One region of the Stackebrandtia soli genome, then DNA from elsewhere that is predicted to be linked to it. Evidence: predicted binding sites of a transcription regulator. Region 1 holds the regulator's gene; the other holds the start of a gene.
The links. The regulator HrcA, encoded in region 1, represses chaperone genes, less so after heat shock. The targets are predictions, from matches to a motif close to CTTAGCACTCNCNNNNNGNGAGTGCTAAG.
Positions count from the first base shown of each region.

Region 2: groL (chaperonin GroEL) is a predicted target of HrcA. The motif match lies at 3,859-3,887, and genes of this name have one in related genera.

Region 1 is NZ_CBCRZX010000041.1:5,746-21,451, forward strand. Features, by position in the region: gene rpsT (30S ribosomal protein S20) at 289-555, opposite strand; gene ACM9NP_RS19050 (phosphotransferase) at 662-1,636, opposite strand; gene lepA (translation elongation factor 4) at 1,810-3,660, shown strand; gene ACM9NP_RS19060 (hypothetical protein) at 4,041-4,241, shown strand; gene ACM9NP_RS19065 (hypothetical protein) at 4,508-5,461, shown strand; gene ACM9NP_RS19070 (DUF6346 domain-containing protein) at 5,620-6,078, shown strand; gene ACM9NP_RS19075 (hypothetical protein) at 6,083-6,907, opposite strand; gene ACM9NP_RS19080 (enoyl-CoA hydratase-related protein) at 7,030-7,815, opposite strand; gene hemW (radical SAM family heme chaperone HemW) at 7,814-9,055, shown strand; gene ACM9NP_RS19090 (CapA family protein) at 9,098-10,237, shown strand; gene hrcA (heat-inducible transcriptional repressor HrcA) at 10,370-11,392, shown strand; gene dnaJ (molecular chaperone DnaJ) at 11,436-12,584, shown strand; gene ACM9NP_RS19105 (histidine triad nucleotide-binding protein) at 12,917-13,264, shown strand; gene ACM9NP_RS19110 (DUF1697 domain-containing protein) at 13,287-13,835, opposite strand; gene pepN (aminopeptidase N) at 13,927-15,706, opposite strand, start outside.
Region 2 is NZ_CBCRZX010000026.1:9,503-25,208, forward strand. Features, by position in the region: gene ACM9NP_RS15450 (bifunctional uroporphyrinogen-III C-methyltransferase/uroporphyrinogen-III synthase) at 1-369, shown strand, start outside; gene hemB (porphobilinogen synthase) at 366-1,355, shown strand; gene ACM9NP_RS15460 (hypothetical protein) at 1,445-1,951, opposite strand; gene groL (chaperonin GroEL) at 2,077-3,708, opposite strand; gene ACM9NP_RS15470 (hypothetical protein) at 3,926-4,792, opposite strand; gene ACM9NP_RS15475 (cold-shock protein) at 5,034-5,234, opposite strand; gene paaN (phenylacetic acid degradation protein PaaN) at 5,628-7,319, opposite strand; gene ACM9NP_RS15485 (helix-turn-helix transcriptional regulator) at 7,704-8,657, opposite strand; gene ACM9NP_RS15490 (epoxide hydrolase family protein) at 8,719-9,858, shown strand; tRNA gene ACM9NP_RS15495 (tRNA-Ser) at 10,079-10,168, opposite strand; gene ACM9NP_RS15500 (LppU/SCO3897 family protein) at 10,235-11,032, opposite strand; gene ACM9NP_RS15505 (UvrD-helicase domain-containing protein) at 11,233-12,393, opposite strand; gene ACM9NP_RS15510 (MoaD/ThiS family protein) at 12,441-12,680, opposite strand; gene moaA (GTP 3',8-cyclase MoaA) at 12,717-13,727, opposite strand; gene cysS (cysteine--tRNA ligase) at 13,835-15,265, shown strand; gene rlmB (23S rRNA (guanosine(2251)-2'-O)-methyltransferase RlmB) at 15,255-15,706, shown strand, end outside.

The DNA.
Region 1 (15,706 bases):
CGAGACGAACCCGCCACTGTCGGTGCGGGGCGTGAACTGCCGGGGTGGACGGCGCGGTGGGAGTCGAGAAGCCGCTGGGGGTCGCCGGCGTCAGGCACGCATGAACGCGGTCACGACGTCGAGAACGTCGTGACCGCGTCAAGAATGGTCGTCGTCGAAGCCTGCGGCGCGGATGCGCCGTGTCGACCACGGAAGTTTAGGCGCGCCTGGCACTGCGCCCGCCGCCCAACCGGGCGAGCCGTCGCGCCGGGCCCCGGTGAGGGCCGCCGTCCTGAGACGGCGCCGGGGTCAGCCCGCGAGCGAGTTGAGCTTCAGCGCGATGGCCGACTTGCGGTTCGCAGCCTGCTTGCGGTGGATCACGCCTTTGCTGACGGCCTTGTCGAGCAGACGCCCGGCGGCGCGCAGCTCAACGGCGGCGGCAGTCGAGTCGCCGGCTGCGGCCGCGGTGTGGAACTTCCGGATCGCGGTCTTCAGCGACGACTTCACGGCCTTGTTACGCAGCCGGGCCTTCTCGTTCTGCCGGTTGCGCTTGATCTGGGACTTGATGTTCGCCACGCTTGAAGCCTCGGTCTCTCTGATGGTGCTCGATTGTCGAGCGGGTACTTCCTAACAAGCAGTCGGCGCGCAACGCAATGGGCGCCACGGCGCGCGACGAGCAACTTTACCAGCCGCGTCGGTTCGCCAACCAGTCGAGGGTCGCCAACGCGCTCCACCGCTGATGTGCCCTGATATGCGGCGACACCCGGTACGGCGGGGGCTCTTGACTGCCCGCCAGATAGTAACCGGCGATCGCGGCGAGCACCGTGTCGAGCTGCTCCCCGTCGACGCCGGCCGAGGTCGAGTGCTTCCAGAACATCCCGTCGGCGTCGTGCCCTTCGGCGTGCGCGGGGACGAGGAGCGCGACGGTGTCGAACCACGGCGCGCCGACGCACGGCCAGTTCCAGTCGCAGATGACGGCGTCGTTCTCGCGCAGCACCATGTTGTCGGGGCGCAGGTCGCCGTGCATGACGGCGTCGGCGGTCACGGCGGCGTTGATGTGGCTGTCGAGCGCGGCGAGTTCGTCGACGTGGGTCGCGAATCGTTCGGGGATGGTGGGCGAGATGTCTCCGGACGCCGTCGCGGTGAATCGTTGGAAGCCCGAGAGGTCCTCGGTCGCCCAGTTGGGGAGGGGGTAGTCGCGCAGGGACGCGGGGATCGGCGTCAGGGCGTCGGCGGCCGTCTCCCACGCCCGCAACATGAGGGTCCACTCGTCGGGGGAGATCGGTATGCGCGGGGCCTTCCCGTCGATGGCCTCGAAACCGAGGACGACCCATTCATCCACTTGGGACGAGAATTGGAGTCGGGGTGCCGGGATCTCGTCGGGGAGGAGCGCGGAGATGTGCGCTTCGGCCGTGTAGGCGTTGAGGACGAAGGGCAGGTCGGGGCCCGACGCCTTGACGAACATCCGTCGCCCGGTCTCCGCTGTGACGATCGCGGCGAAGCCGCCGCTGAATCCGCCGCCGGCCATGCGCACGGACGCGATGGGTCCGCCGATCTGTGCGGCGATCTCGGCGCGGACGTCGGCGGGAAGCTCGTCCACGCCGATCCGTACCGCGGTCGCCTCGTAGGGCACGGGTACACCGAAGCGGGTTGTCATGGTCGTTGATCCTGCCGAGTGGCGGCGTCGACGGCAACACGATTTCAAGTTGTGGCGGCGTCGGTGTGGACGTGCGGCGCGGCACGCTGTGGCGTCGTCGGCGGTAGGCGCGCGGCGCGGTCATGGGATCATGGGGGGTCTTCCCACCGCACACGAAACGAACGGACGTGCCAGTGAAACTCGCGCCCGGCGCCACGGACCCTTCCCGGATCCGCAATTTCTGCATCATCGCGCACATCGACCACGGAAAGTCGACGTTGGCCGACCGGATGCTGCAGTTGACGGGCGTCGTCGAGCAACGGCAGATGCGCGCCCAATACCTCGACCGGATGGACATCGAGCGGGAACGCGGCATCACCATCAAGAGCCAGGCCGTGCGGCTGCCGTGGAAGGTCAGCGCCGGTTCGGACGTCGGCGGTGAGTACGTCCTCAACATGATCGACACCCCCGGCCACGTCGACTTCACGTACGAGGTGTCGCGGTCTCTCGCGGCGTGCGAGGGCGCGGTTCTCCTCGTCGACGCGGCGCAGGGCATCGAGGCGCAGACCTTGGCGAACCTGTACCTGGCCCTGGAGAACAACCTCACGGTCATTCCCGTCCTGAACAAGATCGACCTGCCCGCCGCACAGCCGGAGCGGTACGCGGAGGAACTGGCGCACCTGATCGGGTGTGAACCGGAGGACTGTTTCCGCGTCTCGGGTAAGACCGGCGCGGGTGTCGCGGAGCTGTTGGACGCGATCGTCGCGCAGTTCCCCGCGCCGGTGGGGGATCCGGACGCGCCCGCTCGCGCGATGATCTTCGACTCGGTCTACGACTCCTACCGTGGCGTCGTCACCTACGTTCGTGTCATCGACGGCCAGTTGTCGCCGCGCGAACGCATCAAGATGATGTCCACACAGGCCGCTCATGAACTGCTCGAGATCGGCGTGATCTCGCCGGAGCCGGTCAAGTCGGTCGGTCTCGGCGTCGGCGAGGTCGGGTACCTCATCACGGGTGTGAAGGACGTCCGCCAGTCGAAGGTCGGTGACACGGTGACGGGCCTGCACCGGTCGGCGACGACGGCGCTCGCCGGTTACGCCGAGGCCAAGCCGATGGTCTACTCGGGGCTGTACCCGATCGACGGCTCGGACTATCCCGACCTGCGTGAGGCGCTCGACAAGCTCAAGTTGAACGACGCCTCCCTGACGTACGAACCCGAGACATCCGCCGCGCTCGGGTTCGGGTTCCGGTGCGGGTTCCTCGGCCTGCTGCACCTGGAGATCATTCGCGAGCGGCTTGAGCGCGAGTTCGGTCTGGACTTGATCTCGACGGCGCCGAACGTCGTCTACGACGTCACCCTCGACGACGGCTCCGAGGTCGTCGTGACGAACCCGAGCGAGTTCCCCGACGGGAAGGTCGCCGAGGTGTTCGAGCCGATGGTCAAGGCGACCGTGCTGACCCCCAACGACTACGTGGGCGCCGTCATGGAGCTGTGCCAGTCGCGGCGCGGTTCCCTGCAGGGGATGGACTACCTGTCCCCGGAGCGCGTCGAGTTGCGGTACACGCTTCCGTTGGCGGAGATCATCTTCGACTTCTTCGACCAGTTGAAGTCGAAGACGAAGGGCTACGCGTCGCTCGACTACGAGACCACCGGCAACGCCGTGGCGGACCTCGTCAAGGTCGACATCCTGTTGCAGGGGGAGAAGGTCGACGCGTTCTCCGCGATCGTCCACAAGGATCAGGCTTACTCATACGGGGTCCGGTTGACGGAGACGCTGCGCAAGCTGATCCCGAGGCAGCAGTTCGAGGTCCCGATCCAGGCGGCGATCGGTTCGCGCATCATCGCCCGCGAGAACATTCGCGCGATCCGCAAGGACGTCCTCGCCAAGTGCTATGGCGGTGACATCAGTCGTAAGCGGAAGCTGCTGGAGAAGCAGAAGGAAGGCAAGAAGCGCATGAAGATGGTCGGCCGGGTCGAGGTCCCGCAGGAGGCCTTCATCGCCGCCCTGACCTCGGACGGTTCGACGGGCGAGCGCAAGAAGTAGCGCCTGGGCGGCGTGGTCGTGCCGTTCGACGACCGGGACCCGTCGAGGGTCGTGATCGTGAAGACGGCGTCGCCGTGTGAGGGCGGCCGCGAAGGCCACGAGCTGGCTGAGCGGTCGCCGCGCGTGGTCGCCGACCGTCGTGACGCGTACGCCGAGCGGCGCCTGTCGGGGGGCGGCCGCGGGCGCAGCGACCACGGACCGACGCCGCCTCTGGAGGCGTCCGAGACGACGATCCGCCCGGCCACGCGCCGCCGATCTCGGCGGGCGCTCGTCGGCAGGATCGCCGTTTCGGGTGTCGCGGGTGTGAGGTGGCCCGTGCGCGGCGGCGGGGGACGGCTCGTCCCCAGCACGACCAATGAGTCCGAAGAGGACTCATATGAATGGGCGAGGACGTCGTCGGCGTTGGTGAGCCCACTTCGTCGTACTCGTTGAACGTTCTCCTCGGATCATCACAGGTCGATGGGGCTGTCGCGGTCGTCGACGCCGACCCTCGTGGTGGTGCCGCGTTCGTCGAATCGTCGTATGGCGCCGATGCCTGTCGTGGGTGGGGGAATGTCGCGGTCCGGCGGCCGCGAAGGTGACGTCACTGCGGACGTGGTGCGGGGCGATCTGGTTGACGGCGGTTCGGCGAACGCGGGCGGCGTGCTGGCGGACCACCGAACGACGGCGATCGCGGCGCGGCACTGGAAGAGGCGCGGCGGGTGTCGGACGCCGCCATGGTCGCGTCGACCTCGGCGCGGCCTTACCCGGGTGATGACACGCTGACGATCCCACCCATAGAATGTGAAACTCTTACATATCTCAATGTGTAAGTTCCTTACCGGCCCCATTCATCTGGGAGGACCACATGAGAAGATCGCTCGCCGCCGCGAGCCTGGCCGTCGTCACGACCGTCACCGCACTCGGCGTCGCCGCCCCCGCCGGGCACGCCTCGGTCGGCGACGCCGACCTCGTCCAGCGCTGGGCCCCCGTGTTGTACCAGGACGTCGATGACAGCGACGCCGACGCCGACTATCTGTCGCGAATGGACTTCGACGGCGACTGGGACATGCGCGACAACTGGGAGAACCAGGAGGTGCTGACCGACCGGTTGACCGGCGCCGCCTACTACTCGGTCTCGGAGACGGCGACCCACTGGTTCATCGTCTACGCGTACTTCCACCCGCGCGACTGGGTCGACTGGTGGGACCCGTTCAACATCGACCACCACGAGAACGACCTCGAGGGCGTCCTGTTGACCGTTCGCAAGGACGGCACGACTTACGGCGCGCTCGAGGGCATGATCACGGTGGCGCACACGCACTTCTGGTCGTACACGCCGCCCGGCAGCCCGTTCGTCGACGGCGGTCAGAGCGTCGACGGCGAGATCATCATGCAGAATGTGGACGGTTTCGACCGGCCCACGATCGAGCAGGAAGCTAAAGGCCACGGCATCTACGCCTGGAGCGGCGAGGAGTTCCCCGGCGGAGACGGCATCGTCTACCACCCCGGCGGCCACGGCGAACTACCCGACGGCGGCAACGATCGCAGTGTCTCGTACGAGCTGATCGACCTCTTCGGCCCCGGCCAACTGTGGGACCACCGTGGTGACTCGCGGACCTTCGCCTCCGAAGGAGCGCTCGCCGGTGACGACGGCAAGGACAACGCCGCGATGACGCCGTGGCGTTGGGACGACAGCGACGACGGGGACCACCTGCAACGCGGCCTCATCGGACTCGACCCCGCCTACCTCGTCTCGAACTACTTCGACGGAACCGGAGACTTCGCCACCGAATACACCCGGATGCCGTACGTGCTGTGATCGAATGGCCGAAGGCGGCGCGGGCCACCGCGTCGTCTTCGGCCGCCGACCGCCGTCGCCGACCGATCAGGTCCGGCGGTCCCGTGACGAACCGATACGGTAGACCGTGGCGATCCATTAACGCCATATCGGACAGTCATGGGTGAGGAGCGTGGAGCGTGTCCACAACCGACGTACGCGGTGCTACCCGATCGCCGGTGCTGTTGATCTTTCTCGGTGTCGCTTTGTTCACGACGGGGTGGACGGCGATCAACTTTCGTGGAGGCGTCGCCAATGTCGACGACCTGGACTCGCGCTCGAGCGCCGTCGGCACCGTCGTCGAATGCGCCGAGGAGGGCCCGGTCAGTCTGAGCGGCGTCGGCTACTGGTGGAGCTGCCGCGTCGACGTGGAGGCCGACGACGGGGAGACCTACGAGCAGACCTTCGGCGGATCCGAGTTCACTCCCACCGACATCGGCAACCAGTTCCCCCTGGCCAGCGCGGGGATGACGTCGAACAACTGGTCTCGTGCGGACGTCGACCGCAACACCTGGGCGGTCATCCTCACCGCCGCCGGGCTGATCTCCGGCCTGATCATGTTCGGCGCGGGAGTGCGGAACCTCTTCAGCCGCTACTGATGCCTCAATGGACGGTGGCGATGACGGTCGCGTCGTCGCCCGCGGCCTCCGGCGTCTCCCACTCACCCGACTCGGCGTGCCACCGACGCCCGTCGAACTCCACCGTGGCGATGCCCCGCTCCGTCGAATGCGCGACGAGCCACGACGCGTACCGCCACCCGTCCTCCACCGACGACACCGACACGGCGATGCCGCCGTCGATCTCGACGTACTCGGCCGACTCGCCCCAGTCCAACGACAGGGCCCGGCCGAGGTCCGAAGTCGACACGCCCTCGCCGGGCCGCTCGACCTGGACGCAGCGCAGCGCCTTCGGGGTGACGCCGGTGAACGCGTCGACCATGGCCGCCGAGTCGTCGGCCCATTGCTCGTACTCCTCGGGGAACGCGCTGCGCTGCACCGTCTGCGCGGCGTCGGTGACCCGCATGGACTCCCATTCCGGCACCCGCTCGAGGTGCTCGTAGAACGCGGTGGCCGCGTACCGGGGATCGAGGATCTCCTCCTCGCTGCCCCAACCCTGAGACGGTCGCTGCTGGAACAGCCCCAGCGAGTCGCGATCCCCGTAGTCGATGTTGTGCAGCTTCGACTCCTGCCAGGCGGTCGCCAACGCCACGATCATCGCGCGCGGCGGCAGACCCCGCCCCACCCCGACGGCCGTGATCGTCGCCGCGTTGGCGGCCTGCGCGAACTCCAACTCCACGACGTGTCCGTCGCTGGCGACCGTGCAGTCCGGGGTCGGTGCCGTCCCAAGACGGTCCATTCCGGAACAACCCGCCATCACGGTACCGGCGAGAACGACGGTCGCGATTGCCGCGACCCGACGGTGACGCATGAGTCCTCCTGCGAGCGAGAGCGAAGCGAGGACATCACATGGTACGCACCCGTAATCGGGGCAATCCGAACAGTTCGGTCAAATCGACTCGGTATTGTCGTCTATCGATGGCTGAGTGTTGGTCAGGCGTCGGGAATCCAGGACGGGTCGCGCTTCTCCGCGAACGCCGCCACACCCTCCCTGCCCTCATCCGACAGGAAGAAACCCGCCGACGTGGTCGCCAGCGCGGCGAGCTCGCCCCGCAGGTCCTCCTCGCCGCGTCGCAGCAGCGTCTTGGTGCCCGCCAAGGCCTTCGGCGCGCCCCGGACGATGTCGGCGGCATAGTCCGCCACCGTCTGATCCACATCAGACCACGAGGTGGCGTGCGTGACCAGCCCGATCTGCCGAGCGTGGTCGCCGGTGAACACCCGCCCCGTCAGGTACAGCTCCGTCGCGTCGCGGCTCGACAGTCGACGAAGGACGGGCGCGGAGATGACCGCCGGGATGACGCCGAGGCGGACCTCCGTGAACGCGAACGAGGCCTCGCCCGAGCACACGGCGATGTCACACGCCGCGATCAGGCCGAGCCCACCCGCCCTGGCCGAACCCTTCACCGCCGCGATCGTCGGCTTCGGGCACTCCCACAGGGCCGCCAGCACCTCCGTCAACAACGCCGCGGGCACCTCCCCGGCACGTCGGGCCGCCGCCGTCTCCTTCAGGTCCGCGCCGGAGCAGAACACCGTCCCCTCATGCGACAACACGACGACCCGCACCGCGTCGTCGGCGACCGCCGCCCCCAAGAGCTCCAGCAGACGCCGCATCAACGCCGCTGACAAGGCGTTCCGATTGTGATGACTGTTCAAGGTCAGCGTCGCGATACCGCGCTCCACGACGTATGTGACCAACTCGTCCGTGTTGCCATTCGTCATGGCACGTACGGTAGTACGCGTGCCGAGCGCGCTGCCCGAAGGTGAACCGGCCCCGCGCGACGGGGCCCTGCCCGCCGCCGCCCTAGACGGGATGGAGCGGCGCGACTTCGGCGTCTACGTGCACGTTCCGTTCTGCGCCTCCCGTTGCGGCTACTGCGACTTCAACACCTACACCGCCGCCGAACTCGGCGGCGGCGCGAGCCGCGACAACTACCTGGAGACGCTCGCCCAGGAGTTCGCGCTCGCCAAGCGAGTCGCCGGTGGATCGGCGCCGCCCGCGTCGACGATCTTCGTCGGTGGCGGCACCCCGACGCTGCTGCGCGCCGACGAACTGACCGCGATCGTGTCCATGGTCGCCGACACCTTCGGCCTCACCGACGATGCGGAGGTCACCACCGAGGCCAACCCCGAATCCGTCGACGCCGCCTACCTGTCGACACTTCGGCGCGGCGGTTTCACACGACTGTCGCTGGGGATGCAGTCGACCTCCCGACACGTACTGTCGATATTGGACAGAGATCACACGCCGGGTCGCGCGCTCGACGTCGCCCGCACCGCCCGCGACGTCGGCTTCGACCACGTCAACCTCGACCTGATCTACGGCACCCCCGGGGAGACCCCCGACGACTTCGCCGCGAGCGTCCGTGCCGCGATCGACGTCGGCGCCGACCACGTGTCCGCGTACGCCCTCATCGTCGAGGACGGCACCGCGCTCGCGCGCCGAATCCGGCGCGGCGACCTGCCGTACCCGAGCGACGACGTCGCCGCCGACCGGTACCTCGCGGCCGAGCGCCTGCTCACCGACGCGGGGCTGACCTGGTACGAGGTGTCGAACTGGGCCACCACGCCGGTGGCGCAATGTCGGCACAACCTGCTGTACTGGCGCAGCGACAACTGGTGGGGCTTCGGGCCCGGAGCGCACAGTCATATCGGCGGTCTTCGATGGTGGAATGTGAAGCACCCCAGTCGATACGCCCGCCAACTCGAGGCGGGCGAGTCGCCGGCCGCAGGTCGCGAGACCTTGACGAGTGATCAGCGTTATGTCGAAACCGTGATGTTGCGTACGCGGCTCCGTGAGGGTTTGGCGATATCGTCGCTGAACGGCCCCGGCCGTGACGCCGCGCGCGACGCCGTCGAGCGAGGACTCCTCGACGAGGCGGCGTTCACGACCGGTCGCGCCATCCTGACCCTGCGGGGACGGCTCCTCGCCGACGCCGTGGTGCGGGACCTGATCGACTGACCCGTCGGCCACCCGGCCGCCCCACCCCTGGGAATTCCCACCATGTCCGCGCGTTATTCACCCGTCCATGCCGCGCCCCGCCCACGTTGGCCGCTGCCCGTCGCCCTGGCGACCGTCGCCGTCGTCGCGGTGGCGCTGCTCGCCATGTGGCTGCGGCCCGAACCGACGGGATCGTTCCTTCCGGCGGCCGACACCTCGACGTCGCCGTCCCCCGACGCGCCCGCCGTCCGATCGGTCACGATCACCGGTGTCGGAGACACCGTCATGGGCGCGATCCCCGACGCGCTCCCGCCGAACGCCGCGGCCGGCTTCTTCGACCGGGTGTCCGAACACCTCAGCGGCGACGTCGTCTTCGGCAACCTCGAAGGCCCCCTGTCGGAACGCACCGACTTCAAGAAATGCGGCGAGGACGACGAGTGCGTCTACATCCGCATGCCTCCCGCGTACGCGCCGGTGCTCGCCGACGCCGGATTCACCGTTCTCAACATCGCCAACAACCACGGCTTCGACGCCGGACCCGACGGCGTCGGCGACACCCGTGCCGCGCTCGACGCCGAGGGCATCCCGCTCGCCGGCGTCAAGGGCGAGATCGTCGAACTGGAGACCCCGCACGCCACCGTCGCCGTGGTCGGTGTCGCGACTTACGACTTCTACACCAACCTGCTCGACGTCAGCGCCGTCACGGCCCTCGTCGACGCCGCCGCGCAGCGCGCCGACATCGTCGTGTTGAGCATGCACGTCGGCGCCGAGGGCGTCGACCACCGCCACGTGACCGGTGGTCCGGAGACCTTCGCGGGGGAGGACCGGGGCGACTCGACGGCGGTGGCCCGTGCCGCGATCGACGCCGGTGCCGACCTCGTCCTCGGCCACGGCCCGCACGTCTTGCGCGGCATGGAGTTCTACAAGGGCCGCCTCGTGGCGCACAGCCTCGGCAACTTCGCCGGGTACGGCGTCCTGAGCGCCAACGGACCCCTAGGGCGAGGCGCGATCCTCTCGGTTCAGCTGACGCCGGACGGCGAATTCCTGTCCGGCAAGGTCGTCGCGACCCTCATGGTCGACGGCGGATACCCCGCCTTCGACGCGGCCGGCGGCGGCATCGCCGACGTCACGGAGCTGTCCGCGGACTTCGGCGACGCCGGTGTTCGGCTGTCGCCGGACGGAACGATTTCGCCACCGGCGTGACCAGGGATCGCCATCACGTGACCGGGGTTGCTCTCGGGCGGGCGATCGGTGGGCGGTACCAGGTAGGCTTGGCACTCGTCTGGGTCGAGTGCCAGGCGCGACGAACACCGGTTGAGGGAGGTGCAGCGAGCGATGTCGATCAATGACCGCAAGCTCGAAGTGCTGCGCGCCATCGTCGAGGACTACGTGTCGACGCAGGAACCGGTCGGCAGCAAGGCCCTCGTCGACCGGCATCGACTCGGCGTGTCGGCGGCCACGATCCGCAACGACATGGCCGCCCTCGAGGACGACGGCTACATCCACCAGCCGCACACCTCCGCCGGGCGAGTCCCGACGACGAAGGGCTACCGGCTGTTCGTCGACCGTTTGAGCACCATCAAACCGCTGACGGCCGCCGAACGTCGGGCCGTCCATCGGTTCCTCGACGAGGCCGTCGACCTCAACGACGTCGTGTACCGGACGGTGCGCCTGCTCGCCCAGCTGACGCGGCAGGTCGCCGTCGTCCAGTTCCCGAGCCTGTCGCGCAGCAGCGTCCGGCACATCGAGCTCGTGCAGATCAGCGACTCCCGCGTGATGCTCGTCATGATCACCGACACGGGCCGGGTCGAGCAGCGCGTGCTCGACATGCCCACCGAACTGTCCGCCGACGACGTCCTGCGGATCCGGACCCTGATCAACGACAAACTCGTCGGTGTCCGGCTCACCGAGACCTCACCGCTGATCACGGCATTGCCGTCGGAATGCCCGCCGGAACTGACGTCCGTGATGACGGTGCTAGCGGGCGTCATGCTGGAGACCCTCGTCGAGCGAGGCGAGGAACGCATCGCGCTGGCGGGTACGGCCAACCTGACCCGGCACTCGGTCGACTTCGCCGGTTCGCTGCGGCCGATCCTCGAAGCGCTGGAGGAGGAGGTCGTGCTGTTGAAGCTGCTCGGCGAGATCGACTCCGGCACGACCCTGCACATCGGCATCGGCGAGGAGAACGACATCGCCGGGCTGGCGGGCACGTCCGTCGTCTCCACCGGTTACGGCCCGCTCGGGTCCATCGTCGGTGGGCTCGGCGTCGTCGGCCCGACCCGGATGGACTATCCCGGCACGATCGCGGCGGTCCGTACGGTCGCCCGTTACGTCAGCAAGATCCTCGCGCAAAGCTGACACCCGTATCTGACCCGCTACCAAGAAGACAACGAGAGCACACGTGGCCAAGGATTATTACGGCATATTGGGCGTTTCCCGCGACGCCACCCCGGACGAGTTGAAGAAGGCGTATCGCAAACTCGCGCGCGAGTTCCACCCCGACGTCAATCCGTCCTCCGAAGCCCACGAGAAGTTCAAGGACATCAACGCGGCGTTCGAGGTCCTGTCCGACCCGCAGAAGCGGCAGATGGTCGACCTGGGCGGAGACCCCCTCGCGCCGGGCGGTGGCGGCGCGGGACCGGCCGGTGGAGCCGGGCCGTTCATGGGTTTCCAGGACATCATGGACGCCTTCTTCGGCGGCGGAGGCATGGGCGCCGGTGGCGGACGCGGCCCGCGACCGCGACGCCGTCCCGGCTCCGACGCGGTGCTGCGGCTCGACCTCGAACTCTCCGAGGCCGCCTTCGGCATGGAATCGCCCATCACCGTTGACACGGCCGTCGTGTGCGGGACGTGCGAGGGCTCCGGAGCCGCCGATGACACCCAGCCCGAAACCTGCGACACCTGTGGGGGCGCGGGCGAGGTGCAGAGCGTCCAACGGACGATCCTGGGGCAGGTCGTCACGGCCCGTCCCTGCCCGGCCTGCTCCGGGTACGGCACGATCATCCCGCACCCCTGCGGCAAATGCGGCGGCGACGGACGCGTCCGCACTCGGCGCAAGCTGACCGTCAAGATCCCGCCGGGCGTCGAGGACGGCATGCGCATCCGCCTCGCCGGGCAGGGTGAGGTCGGCCCCGGCGGCGGCCCCGCCGGTGACCTGTACGTCGAGATCCGCGAGAAGCCGCACGACGTCTTCACTCGGGACGGCGACGACCTGCACTGCAAACTGCGGCTCCCGATGACGGCGGCCGCGCTCGGTACCCGCCTCACCGTCAGCACATTGGACGGTGAGGAGCAGGTGGACGTCCACGCCGGGACACAGCCGGGTTCGACCCTGCGCATTCGCGGGGCCGGCGTGCCGAAGCTGCGCGGCGGCGACGCCCGGGGTGACCTGTTCGTCCACCTGGACGTCCGTACCCCGACGAAGCTCGACCCGGAGCAGGAGCGCCTCCTTCAGGAGCTCGCCGTCTTGCGTGATGAGGAGATCGTGGAGCCGGTGCGCGGCAACGGTTTCTTTTCTCGGGTGCGCGACGCCTTCAACGGCCACGCCTGATCGACCCGGGCGGTGGTCGTCATGGCCACCGCCCGCGACGTCTTCCCCGTCGACGGTCGACCGGTGACCGTCGACAGTGGCTTCCTCGTGGGGGCCGCCATCCTCCTCCCCTGGCTTGAACGTAGACCGGAAACGCTGAAGCCACGCTAAAGCCCGCTGAACGTGAGCTGAAGTGCCTGGTGACGGCGGTGCTCGGCCGAGCAGGACGCACCGCCATCGCGGACTCGCGTGCGACGCGACCGGTCGACCCGAGACGTCCCCGATTGAGCCGATCGAGTCCGACGGCGCGGTCGACGCGGCGGGTGGACGGGCCGACCTCCTACGATGAGGACATGACCGACTGCCTGTTCTGCCGCATCGTCGAGGGCGAGATCCCCGCGACCGTCGTCGCCGACACCGACGACGTGCTGGCGTTTCGCGACATCACGCCGAAGGCGCCCACACACGTGCTCGTCATCCCGAAGGCGCACTACGCGAACGCCGCCGAACTCGCCGCCGCCGACCCGGCGCTCGCTGGGCGCCTGATCGACGTCGCCGGCACGATCGCCACGAGCGAGGGCGTCGCGGAAGACGGCTACCGGCTCATGTTCAACACCGGGCGCCACGGTGGCCAGGAGGTCTTCCACGTGCACCTGCACCTGCTCGGCGGTACGCCGTTGGGGCCGATGCTCGCCATCTGACGGCGCGACGCGACGGCCGGCCCTACGTGTCGGCCATCAGCATGTCGTGGAGCCTGCGGACTGTGCGGAGATTCCGGGTCGTCGTGGTCGTGTTCGGGAGACGCTTCCGGAAGAACGATTGATCCAACTTGGACCGTCCCATGCCGTTGGGGTAGAGGACGTACAGGTGCCGACCGGACACGACGATCCGTTCGGGCATCCCCTCGGGGACGACGAGGCGCTCCGCCTGTGCGGGGCTGGGCTCGTCCGCCAGGAAGATCACGCCGAGCTTCGACTCGTCGACGTCCTCGTCCTCGTACGGATTGCCGTCGATGACGGCCGAGAGCTCGGCGGCGTCACGCACAATGACTCCACAGTCGACTTTTAGTTCGCGGGAGATGCCGAGCCGGATCGTCTCCGCCAACGCGGCGGCGTCGGACGTGTCCGCGCCGAACACGATGTTGCCGCTCTGGATGTACGTGCGGACGTTCGTGAAGCCGAGCGCCGTGAACAGGTTTCGCAGGTCGGCCATGGCGACCTTGTTGTGTCCGCCGACATTGACGCCGCGCAGCAGCGCAACGAACGACTTCATGTGTTCCTCCCGTGGTGGCCCGGCTCTCCGTCGCGCCGTGGTCGATCGTAACGCCGAGGACCGACGACGCCGGTCGGTCGCGAATGGCCGGTCAGTCGCGGATCATGGAGCGCTGCCGCAGGATCGCCTCGGAGCGCGCCTCGGTGACGAAGCGGCGCAGCGTCGCGGGGCGGTCCTCGATGGACAACCAGCGGTCGAGCGCCTCGATCGTGTCGGTTCCGGTGGGGAACGCGGTCGTGAAGTGGACGGCGTGCCCGGCGCGTTCGTGGTGTCCGCCGTCCCACAGCGTGTCGATGAGGTCGAGGAATCGGGTCACGTACGGTCGCAGCAGTTCGGATTGGTCGAACTGCCAGAAGCCGGACAGGATCGCGCGCTGGTCGGCCGCGGAGAGGCTCGGGTCTTCGAGGAGCCGCCACGATTCTTCTTTGGCCTCGGCATCGCGTCGGGCCGCTCGGGCGGTCAGCGCGGCGAGCCGTCCGAGGGTGGTCGTGTCGCGCTCGGCTTCGGAGTCGAGTTCGTTGTCGGTGAGTTCACCGGCGGCGGCGAGCGCGTGAACGATGTCCCACCGCAGGGACTGGTCGACGCGCAGTCCGTCGGGGACGTTCGTGCCGGTGAGCCAGTCTCGGAGGATCCGGCTCGTCGTGGCGGCGCGGGCGTATCGGGTGAACGCGGTCGCCCACGTCAGTTGGAGACGGCTGCCGGGATCGGCGGCGTCAGTGGCGCGCGCGTACGACTCGGCGAGCCGTTCGGCGACGACGGTCTTGCGCGAGTCGTCGACGGCGCGGATCGTTCCCGCGGTGAGGTACTGCATGGTGGACACGATCGCGGTGTGGCCGTCGGCGGGGAGTCGGTCGGCGATGAGGTCGAGGAAGGTCTCGGGCGCCAGGTCGAGTTCGCGGGTGCGGCGCCACAGGGCGGACCAGACGACGGCGCGCGCGAGTGGATCGTCCGGGAGGGCTCCCGTGAGGATCGTTCGCAGTGACGTGTCGTCGAGGTCGACGCCGACGTAGCTCTGTGACGTGTCGTCGAGGAGGACGACGTCGGGTCGCGTCTCTCCTATGAGGGCGGTGACGGCGGTGGTGGCGCCGTCGACGGTGACGGGCTCGCGGCGACGCAGTCGCAGTACCGCGCCCTCGACGTCGTACAGGCCGATGGTGATCCGATGACGCCTCGCCGGTTCGCCGTCCTGTTCGATGGTCAGCGCGGTGATCGCGCCGGTCTCGTCGACGGTGATCCGTGGGCTGATCCGGTTGAAACCGGTGGTGGACAGCCATTGCCGGGCCAGGTCGTCGAGCTGTTGCCCGGACGCCTTTTCGAGGGCGGCCCGCAGGTCGGCGAACTCGGCGACGTCGAACGCGTGCTCGGCGAAGTAGTCGCGCAGGCCGGCGGTGAAGTCGTCGATGCCGAGGAGCGCGGCGAGCTGTCTGAGGATCGACCCGCCCTTGCAGTAGGTGATGGCGTCGAAGTTGGCGCGGCCGATCTTGACGTCGGGGACGGCGGCGTAGACGGGGTGGGTGGTGGGGCGGTCGTCCGCGGTGTAGGCGGCGTTCTTCTCGCCGACGGTGAACGTCGTCCACGCGTGGGTGAACCGGGTCGTCTCGGCGGTCGTCCACAGTCCTGCCCAGGTCGCGAACGCCTCCTTCAGCCAGGTCTCGTCCCACCAGCGAGGTGTGACGAGGTCACCGAACCACATGTGCGCCATCTCGTGGAACATGATGTACGCGCGGCGCTCCAGCGCGGAGTCGTCGGGGGCGGAGGAGAAGACGAACAACTGCTCGGCGTACACGACGCAGCCGAAGTTCTCGGTCGCTCCCGAGTTGTACTCGGGCATGGCGACCTGGTCGTACTTCGGGAGTGGGAAGCGGACGCCG
Region 2 (15,706 bases), on a different contig from region 1:
GACGACGTCACCGCCTACCGGACGGTGCGCGCGTCCCCGCCGCCCGCCGAGATCCGCGACGCGATCAAGTCCGGCGGCTTCGACGCGGTGCTGTTCACCTCGTCCTCCACCGTGCGCAACCTGGTCGGCATCGCGGGCAAGCCGCACGCGCGCACCGTCGTCGCCGTGATCGGCCCGCACACCGCCGAGACCGCGACCGAGTTCGGCCTGCGGGTCGACGCCCGTCCCGAGAACGCGAGCGTTCCCGACCTCGTCGAATCGCTCGCCGAGTACGCCGTCGAACTGAAGCAGCGGATGGCCGAGGCCCCCGTCAAGCAGCGGCGCGGCGCGAAGGTCCAGGGCCCGACGGCCCTGAGGTTCCGGTCATGACGGGCGGGTTCCCCGAGGTGCGGCCACGTCGTCTGCGGACGACGAAGGCCATGCGCGCCCTGGTGTCCGAGACTCGGTTGCACCCGTCGCAGTTGGTCCTGCCGCTGTTCGTCAAGGAGGGCCTCGACGCGCCGCACCCGATCGCCTCGATGCCGGGCGTCGTCCAGCACACGCGCGATTCGCTGCGCAAGGCCGTCGCCTCGGCGGCCGGCGCGGGCCTCGGCGGCGTCATGCTGTTCGGGATCCCGAAGACGCGCGACGCGTACGGTTCGGCCGGTATCGACCCCGACGGAGTCCTCAACGTCGCGATCGCCGACACGGTGGCCGAGGTAGGTGACGCGCTCGTCGTCATGTCGGACCTGTGCCTCGACGAGTTCACCGACCACGGTCATTGCGGGGTGCTGGGGCCGGACGGCAGTGTCGACAATGACGCCACATTGGAGCAATACGGCCGGATGGCATTGGCGCAGGCCGAAGCCGGGGCGCACATGCTCGGCGCCTCCGGGATGATGGACGGCCAGATCGGCGCCGTGCGCGCCGAGCTCGACCGAGCGGGCTGCACGGACACGAGCCTGCTCGCGTACGCCGTGAAGTACGCCTCCGCCTGTTTCGGGCCGTTCCGCGACGCCGTCGACTCTGCTTTGGATGGAGACCGGCGCACCTACCAGCAGGACCCGGGCAACGCCCGCGAAGCGCTGCGCGAGGTAGCCCTCGACATCGCCGAAGGCGCCGACATCGTCATGGTGAAACCGGCGCTGCCGTACCTGGACATCGTCGCCGCCGTCGCGGCGGAGGTGACCGTGCCGGTCGCCGCCTACCAGGTGTCGGGCGAGTACGCGATGGTCGAGGCCGCCGCTGCCAACGGCTGGGTGGACCGCGAACGCATGATCGTCGAGACGGCGACGTCGATCCGTCGCGCGGGAGCCGGCATCATCTGCACGTACTGGGCCGAGGAACTGGCCCACCTGCTGCGGCGCGAGTTCTGAGAGACGCCGCGCGAAGCGGGGGCCCGGCGAATCGCCGGGCCCCCGCTTCGCGCGGTCACCGTGTGCCGGGGTGTCGGTGAGCTCGGCCGCTACATTGGGGTCGCCTCGATGACGAGGTCCAGCAGGTGACCCATCGTCTCGTTGGGGGCGATCCCACAGTCGTCCGTCGCGGTCTCGACGGTCTTCCCGTCGGCCGTCTCGGCGGTGACCGCGTACACGAACATGTCGGCGCACTGGTCGGTCGAGGGCTCCCCCTTCGTCGTCAGTTCGGGATCGGCGACCAGCGAGCGCAACTGTGACAGGCGTTCCCCCTCCAAGGTCCCGTCCTGCGGGGCCATTCGCGCCTTGACGTAGCTCCACGCGCCGTCGGCGTCGATCGTCACCGTCTCGGTGATCCCGGCGATGCCGCCGGACTTCGTGATCGTCACGGTCGTGAACTCGGGAAGACCGTCCGACATGGTCTCGTCTCCCGGTTCGGTCTTGGAATCGTCGACGTTCGTCGTCTTCTCGGAGCTCGCCGGTTCGGCCTTCGGCTGGCACGCCGCCGCGCCACCGACGGCCAGCGCTGCCACGAGCGTGATCATGATGCGTCTCATACCTACTGTGACGCGGACCCGCTCGCCCCGGTTCCCCCGATCTCAGAACCATTGGGGCACGACGAAAGCGGCCCGGCCCCGTGAGGGACCGGACCGCTTCGAGTCGTACTTGAACGACGCGGGGGCTAGAAGCCGCCCATGCCGCCCATGTCACCGGCACCGGCGCCCGGGTCGGCCGCGGCCTTCTCCGGCTTGTCGGCGACGACGGCCTCGGTCGTCAGGAACAGCGCCGCGATCGAGGCGGCGTTCTGCAGAGCGGAACGCGTCACCTTGGTCGGGTCGTTGATGCCCTCGGCGAGCATGTCGACGTACTCACCGGTCGCGGCGTTGAGGCCCTGACCGGCGGGCAGGTTCGCCACGCGCTCGGCGACGACGCCGCCTTCGAGACCCGCGTTCGCGGCGATCTGCTTCAGCGGAGCGGACAGCGCGGCGCGCACCAGCGTGACACCGGTCGCCTCGTCACCCTCGAGCTCGAGCTTGTCGAACGCGGTCGCACCGGCCTGGACCAGCGCGACACCACCGCCGGGGACGATGCCCTCTTCGACGGCGGCCTTCGCGTTGCGAACGGCGTCCTCGATGCGGTGCTTGCGCTCCTTCAGCTCGACCTCGGTGGCCGCGCCGACCTTGATGACGGCGACGCCACCGGCGAGCTTCGCGAGGCGCTCCTGGAGCTTCTCGCGGTCGTAGTCCGAGTCGGAGTTGTCGATCTCGTTGCGGATCTGCTGGACGCGACCGTTGATCTGGTCCTCGTCACCGGCACCGTCGACGATGGTCGTCTCGTCCTTGGTGATGACGATCTTGCGGGCCTGGCCGAGCAGGTCCAGCGACACGTTCTCGAGCTTGAGCCCGAGCTCCTCGCTGATGACCTGACCGCCGGTCAGGATCGCGATGTCGCCCAGCATGGCCTTGCGGCGGTCACCGAAGCCGGGGGCCTTGACGGCCACGGACTTGAAGGTGCCACGGATCTTGTTGACGATCAGCGTCGCGAGGGCTTCGCCCTCGACGTCCTCGGCGATGATGACGAGGGACTTGCCCGACTGCATGATCTTCTCGAGCGTCGGGAGCAGGTCCTTGACGGCCGAGATCTTCGAGTTGACGATCAGGATGTACGGGTCGTCGAGGACGGTCTCCATACGGTCCTGGTCGGTCACGAAGTAACCGGAGATGTAGCCCTTGTCGAAGCGCATACCCTCGGTCAGCTCGAGTTCGAGGCCGAACGTGTTCGACTCCTCGACCGTGATGACGCCTTCCTTGCCGACCTTGTCCATCGCCTCGGCGATGATGTCGCCGACGGTCGAGTCACCGGCGGAGATGGAGGCGGTGGCGGCGATCTGGTCCTTGGACTCGATGTCCTTCGACAGCTTCGCGAGCTCATCGGCGACGGCCGCGACGGCCGCTTCGATGCCGCGCTTCAGCGCGATCGGGTTCGCGCCGGCGGCGACGCTGCGCAGGCCTTCCTTGACGAGGGCCTGAGCCAGAACGGTCGCCGTCGTGGTGCCGTCACCGGCGACGTCGTCGGTCTTCTTGGCGACCTCTTTGACCAGCTCGGCGCCGATCTTCTCGTACGGGTCCTCCAGCTCGATCTCCTTGGCGACGGACACACCGTCGTTGGTGATCGTGGGGGCGCCCCACTTCTTGTCGAGGACGACGTTGCGGCCCTTGGGACCGAGCGTCACCTTCACGGCGTCGGCGAGGATGTTCATGCCCCGCTCAAGCCCACGGCGAGCCTCTTCATCGAAGGCGATGATCTTAGCCATTCGGCTTCTACCCTTTCGGATATCGATTGACACGTCTCTTCGAGGCGGATGGCCCGCGACGACCCAGACCAGCTGTCGACGCGGTGCGTCAACGGTGGTCCCACCACCCCTTGCGGTTGGCACTCACATAGAGCGAGTGCCAATGACAGGTATAGCACTCTAACCCCGAGAGTGCCAAATCGGGTGATGTTATGTCTGGTAGCGGCTGTGTCGACGCTTACTCGGGCGCGCCGTCCAGCATCGCCGTCGTCGTCAGTCCCGGTTCCTCGGCGGCGCGCGCCTCCGCATAAGTGACGAGGAGACCACCGGTGAGCAGGAGCCCGACGAGCAAAGTCGACAGATAGGAGCCGATCGCGTCGGAGGCGATCTCGGCGGTGGTGACGGTCGCCTGAACTCCGGACAGGGGAGACGTGAACAGCCCCGCCAGAAGCGCTGTGGCGCAGGTGATCGTCAGGACGAACAGCAGCAGGAGCAGCATGCGGCCGAGGATCTTGGCGAACGACCGGTGCACCAACCGCAGGGATCGGGCGAGCGCCGGTCCGGTCTCGCAGACGACGACCGGGCCGAACAGTCCGAACACGACGATGAGGTATACGCCCGGCAGGACGAAGACGCAGATTCCCACCATGACGCAGACGGCGGCGAGGACGTACCAGCCCCACATTCGCAGGCCGCGACGGAATCCATATTGGAGGGATTCGCCGATGGAGACGCGGCGGTCCGCGGCCTCGACGAGGGCGATTCGAAGGGCCGCCGCCCAGCCGACGCACGAGAGGTACGCCGTGAGCAGCGACACCACGAGGACGATTCCGAGCCGGGCGCCCAGGGCGCGGGCGTCGTTCAGGAACGCGGCCGTCGGGGTGTGCAGCTCGTCGGCCTGGTCCCGCAGCATCTGGGACGCGACCTCGTTGATGAAGAGCCCGCCGATCGCCGACGCGATCACGGGGATCAGCGCGGTCACGGCGAGGACGACCAAGATCTTTCGCCAACTTCGGGAGATCACGCTGGTCAGGTTCGCTGACCATCCACTGAGGTCATCCGGGATCAGCGGATCGGAGCGGCGGTTTCCTGGCGATGCGGTCATGGCTGACGGGTTTCCTGACGTCGGAGCTGCATGGGCGATGCCCCGTCGCGAGGCCCCTGACGCGCCGACTGGCGGTGTGGTCGCCGGATCCCCTGCGCGGCTCGTGTGGTGACGAGCCGACCCGCGCCGCCGGGTTCGATCGGGCCCGCTCGCGACGGACGATCCGTCGCGGACGCCCGTGAACAGCGGTAAGGGTGGGCATCCGTGAGGATACCCACCCTTACAAGCTTGTGGCGTCGTCTCAGACGATGCGAACGTTTTCCGCCTGCGGACCCTTGTTTCCCTGCGCGACATCGAATTCGACGCGCTGACCGTCGTCCAGCGAACGGTAGCCGTCCGACTGGATGGCCGAGAAGTGGACGAAGACGTCAGCTCCGTTGTCGACGGCGATGAAGCCGAAGCCCTTCTCAGCGTTGAACCACTTGACGGTGCCTTGTGCCATGTACTTCCTTCTTACTGTGCGTTCTCCAGTTCGCGCGGATGCGCTAACCGGTCGATCACCGCGCGAAGCGCGCCAGTCACACGTTGGTGAGTCAAGCTCGGCAGGCGGAAATGGAATCTCACGACACCGGTTCGACGATGACCAGGTTAGGAGGCTACACGAAAGCACCCCCGGATGCCCATTCTGCCGGTAGCGGATGTATGACTCTTCGCACCGGCGTGTCGTGCCCGTGCGCCTGGCGTCATGAGTCACATCACAGTCGCGGGGCGACGGGGCACACGGTCTCGCGGTACCGCGTCGAAGGCCCGGCATCGAGGTCGATCTCGATGCCGGGCCCTCGCTCACTCGATCGCGCGTCGCGGGTTCAGCGGTCCCGCGACGTTCCGGGTCCGGTCACTCCGCGGTGCGCGGCTCGACGTGCTTACGGCTCTGGACGATCCGGAAGCGGTTCGCCACGTAGGCGCCGTCGGTCAGGGCCGCGTTGGCCGCCGCGTTGCCGCCCGAGCCGTGGAAGTCGGAGTAGGCCGCGGACTGGTTGACGAACACGCCCGCCGTCAGGTTCTGCGACAGGTGGGTGTTGACGTCGATCGCGGTGGCGACCGCCGCGTCCAGCACGCCATCCTGTGTGGAGTAGACGCCCATGGTGAGAGCCCCTTCGCGCCCCACGACGTCCCGCACCACGGCGAGGCTCGCGTCCGTGTCGTCCGTCGTGACGAGGAAGGTCACGGGGCCGAAGCACTCGCTGGCGTACGCGTCGGAGGACCCGGCGTCGACGCCGAGGATCAGCGGGGACCGCACGCGCGCCTTCGGGTAGGCGGGGTGCTCGACGGTCCGGGACGGCAGCAGCACCTCGCCGAGCGACGCCGCGTCGTCGACGCGCTGGACGACCTCCGGCGAGACGATCGCGCCGATCAACTCGACGGCGCGGGCGTCATCGCTGGTGAGCTTTGCGACCGACTTGACGATGCCCGCCTTGACGTCGTCCGCGGACAGGCGGCCGTCGGGGGTCTCGATGCCGTCGCGCGGGATGAAGATCGCCTGCGTCGTCGTGCACATCTGGCCACTGTAGAGGCACAGGGTGAAGGCGATGTTGTTGAACATCCCCTTGGGATTGTCGGTGGAGTCGATGACGATCGTGTTGACGCCGGCCTTCTCCGTGTACACCTGCGCTTGGCGGGCGTTGAACTCGAGCCACTCGCCGAAGGAGTTCGAACCGGTGAAGTCGATGATCTTGATCGACGGGTGCATCGCGACGATCTCGGCGATGCCGTCCTCCGGGTTCTCGGCGGCGAGCGTGACGAGGTTCGGGTCGAAGCCCGCGTCCGCGAGGACCGCGCGCGCGTGTCGCACGGTCAACGCCAGCGGGAGCACCGCGCGCGGGTGCGGCTTGACGATCACGGGGTTGCCGGTGACGAGCGAGGCGAACAGGCCCGGGTACGAGTTCCAGGTCGGGAAGGTGTTGCAGCCGATGACGAGTCCGACTCCGCGTGGGACCACGTGGTACGTCTTCTCCATCGCGAGCGGTCCGGCCTTTCCGCCCGGCTTCTCCCAGTACGCGGTGGCGGGCACGCGGGTCTGCTCGGCGTAGCCGTACGCGACGGCCTCCAGGCCGCGGTCCAGCGCGTGCGGGCCGCCCGCCTGGAACGCCATGACGAACGCCTGACCGGTGGTCGCGTGCACGGCGTTGGCGAGGGTGAACACGTCGGAGTGGATGCGGTGCAGGATCTCCAGGCACACGCCCGCGCGGGTGGCCGGGTCGGCGGCGCGCCACGCCGGCCACGCGGCCTCGGCGGCGTTGATCAACTCGGTCGGATCGGAAGCGGGGTAGGTGATCCCGAGGTCGATCCCGAACGGGCTGTCCTCGGTCGTGACGTGGCGGGGTGCCGTCGGCTGGTCGATCTCGAAGGTCTTTCCGAGCAGCGCCTCGAAGGCGGCCTTTCCATCGTCGGCGGCGGTCTCGCCGTAGACGCGCGGACTCGGGGACTCGGGGTAGGCCGAGTAGTACTCGCGCGAGGCGATCGCGGTCAGCGCTGCGTCGAGGGTCTCACGGTGCTTGCTGAACAGTGGGTGCGTCATGCGATTCATCATGCCGGATATCGGGGCGGTGACGACACGGGCGCGGGCGGAGCGTGAGGAGTCCTCTCGGCCGCGCGGGGTCCGAAAGCACGGGTCCGATCCGCCCGAGAGCGCGACGTCACAATGGTGTCATTATGGATGAAATGGTCCGCACGCGATCGCGCGGACGGAACATCCACTGAGGAGATGCCCTCTCGCCTTCGGCTGGAAGATCACGATTCCAGGGCGTCGGCGAGAGGGCGGATACCCAGAAGGACCGGGCCTGATTGTCGACGTCGGCATGCCGTCACGCCAACACCGACTCAGCATGGCAGCGCCGTGGGACGGCGGCAACCGATTAACGATCGAGACGACTTCGTCGCCGAGTCGACATCCGACGCCGGTTTTTCGCCGTCAGCCCTCGGCGGCCCGACGGAGCCGGTTCGCGAGCGCGTCGACGGCTCGACGGAGTCCGGGGGGTGCCTCGACCGTGAAGTCGGCGCCGAGCCACGCGAGCGTCATGGCGGCCAGGTCATAGGAGTCCGTCGCGAGCTCCAGTTCGCACGTGGTCGCGTCGATCGGGGTGACGATCCCGCTGACAAGGGCCGCCACGTCGGCGGCCGGTGCCGCGACTCGCACCCGGCATCGATACGGCCACATGTCGAAGCCGAGCGCGTTTCGCAGGTAGGCCACCAGATCACCGCCGGGGGCTTCGCGGGGCGTGAATCGCGGGCCGCCGGGGACGAGCGGGCGCACGCGATCGAGTCGGAACGTTCGCCAGTCGTCGCGATCGACGTCGAAGCCGACGAGATACCAGCGTCGGTCCCACAGGACGGCCTGGTGCGGTTCGACCGATCGCCGAGACGGGGTGCCGTGATGGTCGACGTAGTCGAATCGCAGGGTCTCGCGGACCCGGATCGACGTCGAGACCGCGTCGAGAACCGACGGGTCCATCGTGTTGTCCGTGGTGGGTTCGGGCATCGCGGTGACGGCGGTGTGCAGCGCGGCCACACGCTGCCGAAGCCGGGACGGCAGTACCCCGTCGAGCTTGGCGCGGGCCAGCTCGGCGGCGTCGTCGATGCCGGTGATGCGTGATCGGGCGGCGAGGCGCAGGCCGACGGCGATCGCGACGGCCTCGTCGTCGTCGAGCAGCAGCGGGGGCACCTTCGTGCCCGCCCGAAGGCGGTATCCACCATGGACACCTTGGGTCGCGTCGACGGGGTAGCCGAGCTCCCTGAGCCGGTCGACGTCGCGCCGGATCGTGCGCGGCGTGACGTCGAGCCGGGCCGCCAGTTCGGGACCCGCCCACTCCCGAGGGGTCTGCAACAGGGACAGCAGCCGGAGGAGACGCGCGTGAGTGGGCAACATTTCTCCAGAATGCCAGCGAAATAGGAACGATCCTGTCCGCTATCGGCCGCATGCTGCGTCCATGACACGAACACCGTTCCGTATCGACATCCCGCAGGCCGACCTCGACGAGTTGCGCGCCCGTCTCGACGCGACGCGCTGGCCCGACGAGTTGCCGGGCGCCGGCTGGGACTACGGCGTCAACCGCGAATGGCTGCGCGAGCTCGTCGAGTACTGGAGGCACGGCTACGACTGGCGCCGGCATGAGGCCCGGCTCAACGCCGTCGCGCAGTTCATGACGACGATCGACGGTCAGCCGATCCACTACCTGCACGTCCGTTCGCCGGAACCGGACGCGACGCCGCTCCTGTTGACGCACGGCTGGCCCAGCACCGTCTGCGACTTCCTCGACGTCCTCGGGCCGCTCACGGATCCGCGATCGCATGGGGGCGACCCGGCCGACGCATTCCACGTCGTCGCGCCGTCGGTGCCGGGCTTCGCCTTCTCCGGCCCGACCCTGGAACGTGGCTGGGGACTGACCCGGATCGCCTCGGCGTTCGCGCGGCTCATGGCCGACCTCGGCTACGAGCGGTACGGCGCGCAGGGCGGTGACTTCGGCAGCATGGTCTCGCCGGAGCTGGGCCGGATCGCGACGGAGCACGTCATCGGCGTTCACGTCAACGCGCTCGCGAACGCGGCGGTCTCGACCGATCCCTCTGATATGGAGCGTTTGGGCGCGGAGGATCGCGCCCTCGTCGAACAGAACGAGCACTGGTGGTACGGCCACTCGGGCTACGCGACTCAGATGTCGACCCGGCCGCAGACCATCGCTTACGCGCTCAACGATTCCCCCGTCGGTCAGCTGGCGTGGAACCTGGAGTGGTTCGTCGACTGGGACCCGGCGAACACCGAGCAGACGCGGGTCTCCCGCGACGCGATCCTGACGGACGTCACGACCCTGTGGCTGACACGGACGGCGGGATCGGCGGCGCGCCTGTACCTGGAGGCCGGTGAGGGCGGCTGGGGCGAGCGACCCGCTCCGTCACCGGTGCCGACTGCGGTCGCGAACTTCCCGGGCGACCGGGCGGTGCGCGGAGTGGCCGAGTTGTCGAACACCATCGTCCGGTGGACGGAGTTCGACCGCGGCGGCCACTTCGCGTCCTTGCAGGCGCCGGACCTGCTCGTCGGCGACATCCGGGAGTTCTTCCGCGACCTGGGTTAGTCCGCCGCGACTGCGACGAGAGGCGACTGCCGTCCTGTCCGGCCTACCCGTCGAACCCTGAACAGCCTGTCGCGTTGTTCAGGGTTTCGGCTTAACCCTGAACAAGCGGGGTCGTTGTTCGGGGTTCGGTTGGGTGTCGCCGGTTGTGGTGGTCGCCGTGATGGTGGTGAAACGACGAACGCCGGATGATCGCGATGATCACCCGGCGTTCGTGTTGCTTTGGCGGTGGCGGTGGGATTTGAACCCACGGACGGGTTGCCCCGTCACACGCTTTCGAGGCGTGCTCCTTCGGCCGCTCGGACACGCCACCGCCGAAAAGGTTACCGAAGCTCCCACGGAGGCGTGCGGTGGGGTGGCACCGCACGCTCAGCCCAGGTCAGAGCTTGTGGCTGCACAGGATGTAGTCGGACGAGGTCGAATCCGGGTAGTCCACCCAGTACCAGAAGTCGACGGCACGGCCATCGGGAGTCGACGGGCAGTCGGTCTCGCTGATCGTCCCGTACTCGATCGAGTAGACCTTGTAGTTCGCCGAGGAGTCGGAGCAATCGGCGATCTCCGCGTCCCACGCCTTCGTGTCCGGGTCGGATTCCCACGCGTACAGGCAATCCCCGACGAGCGCGTAGCGCGGGTCGGTGCTGTCGGTCGGCGTCGGAGTGGCCGAGCTCGGGGCGTCCGAGGACGGGGCGTCCGTGGGAGTATCGGTCGTCTCCGTCGAGGTCGTCGAGTCCGCTTCCGGATCCTTGGCCTCCCCACGGTTCGTGAGAACCAGGATCACGACGACGATGAGGATGAGCACGACGGCGCCCGCGCCACCCGCGACCCACGCGACCGTGTTGTTGTTCTTCGGCGGCTCAGGCGGTAGGAACCCCGTCATCCCCGGCTGGGGCTGCGGTGGAGGCATGCCACCGGCGGCGGGGCTGTACGGCATCCCGGTGACGGGCTGCTGGCTCTGCGGGTCGTATCCGTAGCCGTCGCCCGGGTGGGACGGGCTGTACCCGCCGCCCTGCGGGTAGCCACCACCTTGGGGTTGGGCATACGGATCGTGCTGGGTGGGCTGATACGGCGGAGCGTAGGGATCCTGCGGCGGCTGGTTGTAGGGGTCTTGCGGCTGCTGCGGCCGACCGTACGGATCATTCGGCTGTCCGTACGGATCCTGCGGACCGTACATAGACATACGGTGGTCTCCTCTTCGTGGGGGTGCTCGCGGCGTACGCCAAGGACTGGCCAAACTCCGCAGTCGGTTCACGGGACCGAACGTCTCGAATGAACCCAGGGCCGTGCGGGACGCTCGCCTTCATTAGAACGCTGGCTGTCAAAGATACGACGAAATACTGACATCGACATGAAGCGGCGTCACCCGCAAAGCAATCGATTTCACAACAGCCGGGGCTGTTCCGCGCGCGGACCACGGGAGACAACTCGCCCAAACGGCGTGAACAGGCCCGAATCGATCGCGTCCAGTAGTGGAGAACCTGTGCCCGAATGGCTGACGTACAGCAGGTCAGCGGCTCGGCTCATCGCCACGAACAGGGATCGACGCGCGTTCGCGGTGTCCGGATAGTGTTCTCGCGTCACGGATGCGCAGTACACGACGCGATATTGCCGCCCGGCGAGCTCGTCGGCGTCTCCCCAACCCGGGCCTATCACCGCGACCTCCGACGCGTCGACGCCGAGCGGGGCCAGGCGATCCCGGAGCCGGTCCGCCAGAGTCTGCTCGTCGTGGATCGAGGTGGCGTAGTAGCGGCCGATCGGCGCCGTTCCGGCGGTCGGCCGGGTCGGCATCATCTGTCGGCCGGGCGCGCGCGTCGTCGGAGTGATGAGCTGCATGACGGCGGCGATGATCGGAGCCGTCGAGCGATGGTTGCGCGTGAGCCGGACGACCCGGGCGTCCGGAAAGTCCTCCGGGAACCATTCGAACAGGACCGGCTCCGTCAGCACCGACGAGTCCGGGTCTCCCGTCGCGGTGAACGCGGGAGCGTCGCCCCGATCGGCGCGCAACGCCTGGTACAGCTTCGGGTCCATCAGGTGCAGGTCGTCCACGAACAGGTGGCCGAGCGGCGGCGGGGCCGAGAGCTCACCGAAGGCCGCGAAGGTCATGTCGTCGCACGCGTCGCCGACGAGTTCGCGCAGCCGCGTCTCGATGAGCGCGACGGCGTGCGGGGTCGCCGCGAGGACGAGACACTGCGACGCCGGGACGTTGAGCTCCGTCACCAGGTACGCGATCCGCCGGACCAGGACGTGCGTCTTGCCGGTGCCGGGGCCCGCGTTGATGAGCAGGGGACCGGGCGGAGCCGACGCGGCGACACGCTGCATCGCGTCCACATTGTCTAGGATGCCGGTGCCGACCTCTTCCATCCCTGCCAGGCAGGGGCCGTCCGGCGCTCGCGGATTGGGCCGCTGGGGGACGATCGGGTCGGGCATCGGGACGTACGTGACCGCTTTCAGGGCGCGCGGTTTCGCGCCCCGGCCGCGACGCGGCACCCGAGCGCCCGCGGGCAGGTCGAACAGCGCGCTTGGCTCATGTGTCGAACCCACACTCGAATCCTTTCAAAGCCGACGCGGTGGTGACGGTGCGGGTGTCGTCAACCCCCGGCGAACGGTGGCAGAACGTCGACCGTGTCGTCGGGGCCGACCGGAGAGTGACGGTCGTGGACCGTCACACCGGAGAGCAGCAGCCCGCACGACGGCAGGATGCGCGCCAACGGTTCGCCGTGACGTCGACTGAGCTCGTCGCGGAGTTCGTCGACGGTCGCGGCGTCGACGGATTCACTGTCCAGGCCGGTCGCGGCGCGCGCGGCGGCGAAGTATCGAACGGTTGCCACGGTGCGTCCTCATCTCAATGGCGTTCGGTGCGGATCTCAACCGCCGATGGCCGACATCGGTCGCGGTGGTTGGAGGAAGGTCTCGTCGTCGATCCCGTGACCGGGGCGTTTGGCCCACATCGTCGCGCGCCACGCGTCCGCGATCGTCTCATCCGGCTCACCCGCCCGCAACAGCGCGCGCAGGTCCGTCTCGGTCGTCGCGAACAGGCACGCCCGGACCTGACCGTCGGCGGTCAGCCGGGTCCGGTCGCAATCACCGCAGAACGGGCGCGTCACGGACCCGATGACGCCGACCTTCGCGGGTCCGCCGTCAACGAGCCAGGTCTGCGCCGGTGCCGCCCCGCGCGGCGCCGGGTCGGGCGACAGCGCGAACTCCGTCGCCAGGAGGGCGAGGATCTCGTCGGCCGTCACCATGTCGTCCCGGCTCCAGCCGTGCTGCGGATCGAGCGGCATCTGCTCGATGAACCGCAGCTGGTAGCCGTGCTCCAGCGCGAACCTCAGCAGCGGCACCGCCTCGTCCTCGTTGACGCCGCGCATGAGCACCGCGTTGACCTTGACCGGGGTCAGACCGGCCGTGGCGGCGGCGGCCAGGCCGGCGACGGTGTCGTCGAGGCGATCGCGATGCGCGAGTCGGCGGAACCGTTCGCGGTCCAGTGTGTCCAATGAGACGTTGACGCGGTCCAGCCCGGCGGCGGCGAGCGCCGCGGCGCTGCGCTCGAGGCCGATTCCGTTGCTGGTCAAACTGATCCGTGGTCGCGGCTCCAGCTCGGCGGTGCGGCTGACGATGTCGACGATGCCTCGTCTCAACAGCGGTTCGCCTCCCGTGAACCGGACCTGCCGGACGCCCAGCAGCCGCACCGCGATCCCGACCAGCCGCACGACCTCGTCGTCGGTGAGCAGCTCCGGTTTCGGCAGCCACGGCAGTCCTTCGGCGGGCATGCAGTAGGTGCATCGCAGGTTGCACCGGTCCGTCAGTGACACCCGCAGATCGACGGCCGTGCGTCCGTATCGATCGCGGAGCGCGTCGGCGGGTGGGGTAGCGGTCATACCTGCGACGGTAGCCGCTGGCACCGACCAAATTCGCGATGGCTGACGTGGGCGCGGCGGGAGCAGCGAGTGCCGGACGGCATAGGTGCCTGGCGTACCATCGACCGGTGAGCTTGCGACTGTATGACACTGGCACCCGGAAGGTGCGCGACTTCGTGCCGCGCGTACCCGGCAAAGTCGGCGTATACCTTTGTGGTCTCACGCTCCAGGGGCCGCCACATATCGGCCACCTTCGATCCGGTGTCAACTACGACGTCCTGAACGCGTGGCTGCGACACGGCGGCCTCGACGTCACGTACGTCCGTAATGTCACCGACATCGACGACAAGGTCCTCGCCAAGGCCGAGGACCAGGGCCGCCCGTGGTGGGCGATCTCGTTCGAGAACGAGCGCCGACTCGCCGCCGCCTACGCGGCGCTCGGGGTCCGGCCGCCGACGTACGAGCCCCGCGCCACCGGGCACATCCCGGACATGATCGAACTGATCGACACCCTCGTGGAACGCGGTCACGCCTACGCGCCGGGCAACGGCGACGTCTACTTCTCGGTGGCGTCGTTCGCCGAGTACGGCGCCCTGTCGCACCGCAAGCCCGAGGACATGCTGAGCGTGGTCGACGGCGACGAGAGCGCGAAGCGCGACCCACGGGACTTCACGCTGTGGAAGGCCACGAAGCCGGGCGAACCCGCCGACGCGACCTGGCCGACGCCGTACGGGCGCGGACGCCCCGGCTGGCACCTGGAGTGCTCGGCGATGGCCCGCCGCTACCTCGGCGACGGCTTTGACATCCATGGTGGAGGGACGGACATCATGTTCCCGCACCATGAGAACGAGATCGCGCAGTCCAAGGGTGCCGGTCTCGACTTCACGAACTTCTGGGTGCACAACAACATGCTCAACTTCGGTGGAACGAAGATGAGCAAGTCACTCGGCAACACGATGAGCGTCGAGGCGCTCGGCGAGCGCGGGTTCCGACCCGTCGAGATCCGCTACTACCTGGTGGCGCCGCACTATCGGTCGGCGTTCGACTTCTCGGACACGGCTCTCGGTGAGGCCGCCGCCGCCTACGGGCGACTCGACACCTTCGTGCGTCGGGTCGCCGACCTCGCCGGGGCGAAGTCCACGGTGGATGGTCAGCTGATGCCGGGCTTCGTCGCCGCGTTGGACGACGACCTGGGGACGCCCGCCGCGCTCGCCGTGATCCACGAGACCGCGCGAGAGGGCAACTCGGCCGTCGACGCGGGGCGGGAGGACGACGCGGTGCGCGCCGCCGCGTCCGTGCGTGCGATGCTCGGCATCCTGAACCTGGACCCGTTGTCTCCTCAGTGGAACGACGAGGGTGGGGCGGAGCTGACTCCGGTCGTGGATTCGCTCGTGTCGATGGTGTTGGAACAGCGCCAGCAGGCGCGCGCCCGCAAGGACTGGGCGACCGCCGACGCGATTCGCGATCAGTTGGCGCGGGCGGGATTGAGTATCGAGGACACCGCGGCCGGTGCCCGGTGGAGTGTGGACAAGGAACGGGGTAACGGCGGTGGCCGGTAATTCTGAGCGTAGAGCGAAACGGGTGACGTCCAAAAAGGGCTCAGCCAAGGGCAGTGGTGGTCAGGGCAAGAAGGCCCTGGAGGGACGCGGCAAGACACTTGGGGCGACGGATCGACCGTGGCACAAGGCTTACAGCGGCGACAACGTCCCGAAGAAGACCAAGTGGAAGCAGGAGAAGGAGCGCAAGGCCGCGGCCGCCGAAGGGCGCGTCTCGCGGATCGGGCGCTCGAAGCCTCCTCCGAAGCGCCGCGACACCGGTGACACCGTCGAGGTGATCGTCGGTCGCAACCCGGTCGCCGAGGCGATGCGGGCGAACGTTCCGGGCACGGCTCTGTATGTCGCGCAAGGTATCGAGGTCGACGAGCGAATCCGGGAGTCGGTGCGTCTCGCGGGCAACCGTGGCATGCCGATCCTCGAGGTGACCCGCTTCGAGTTGGATCG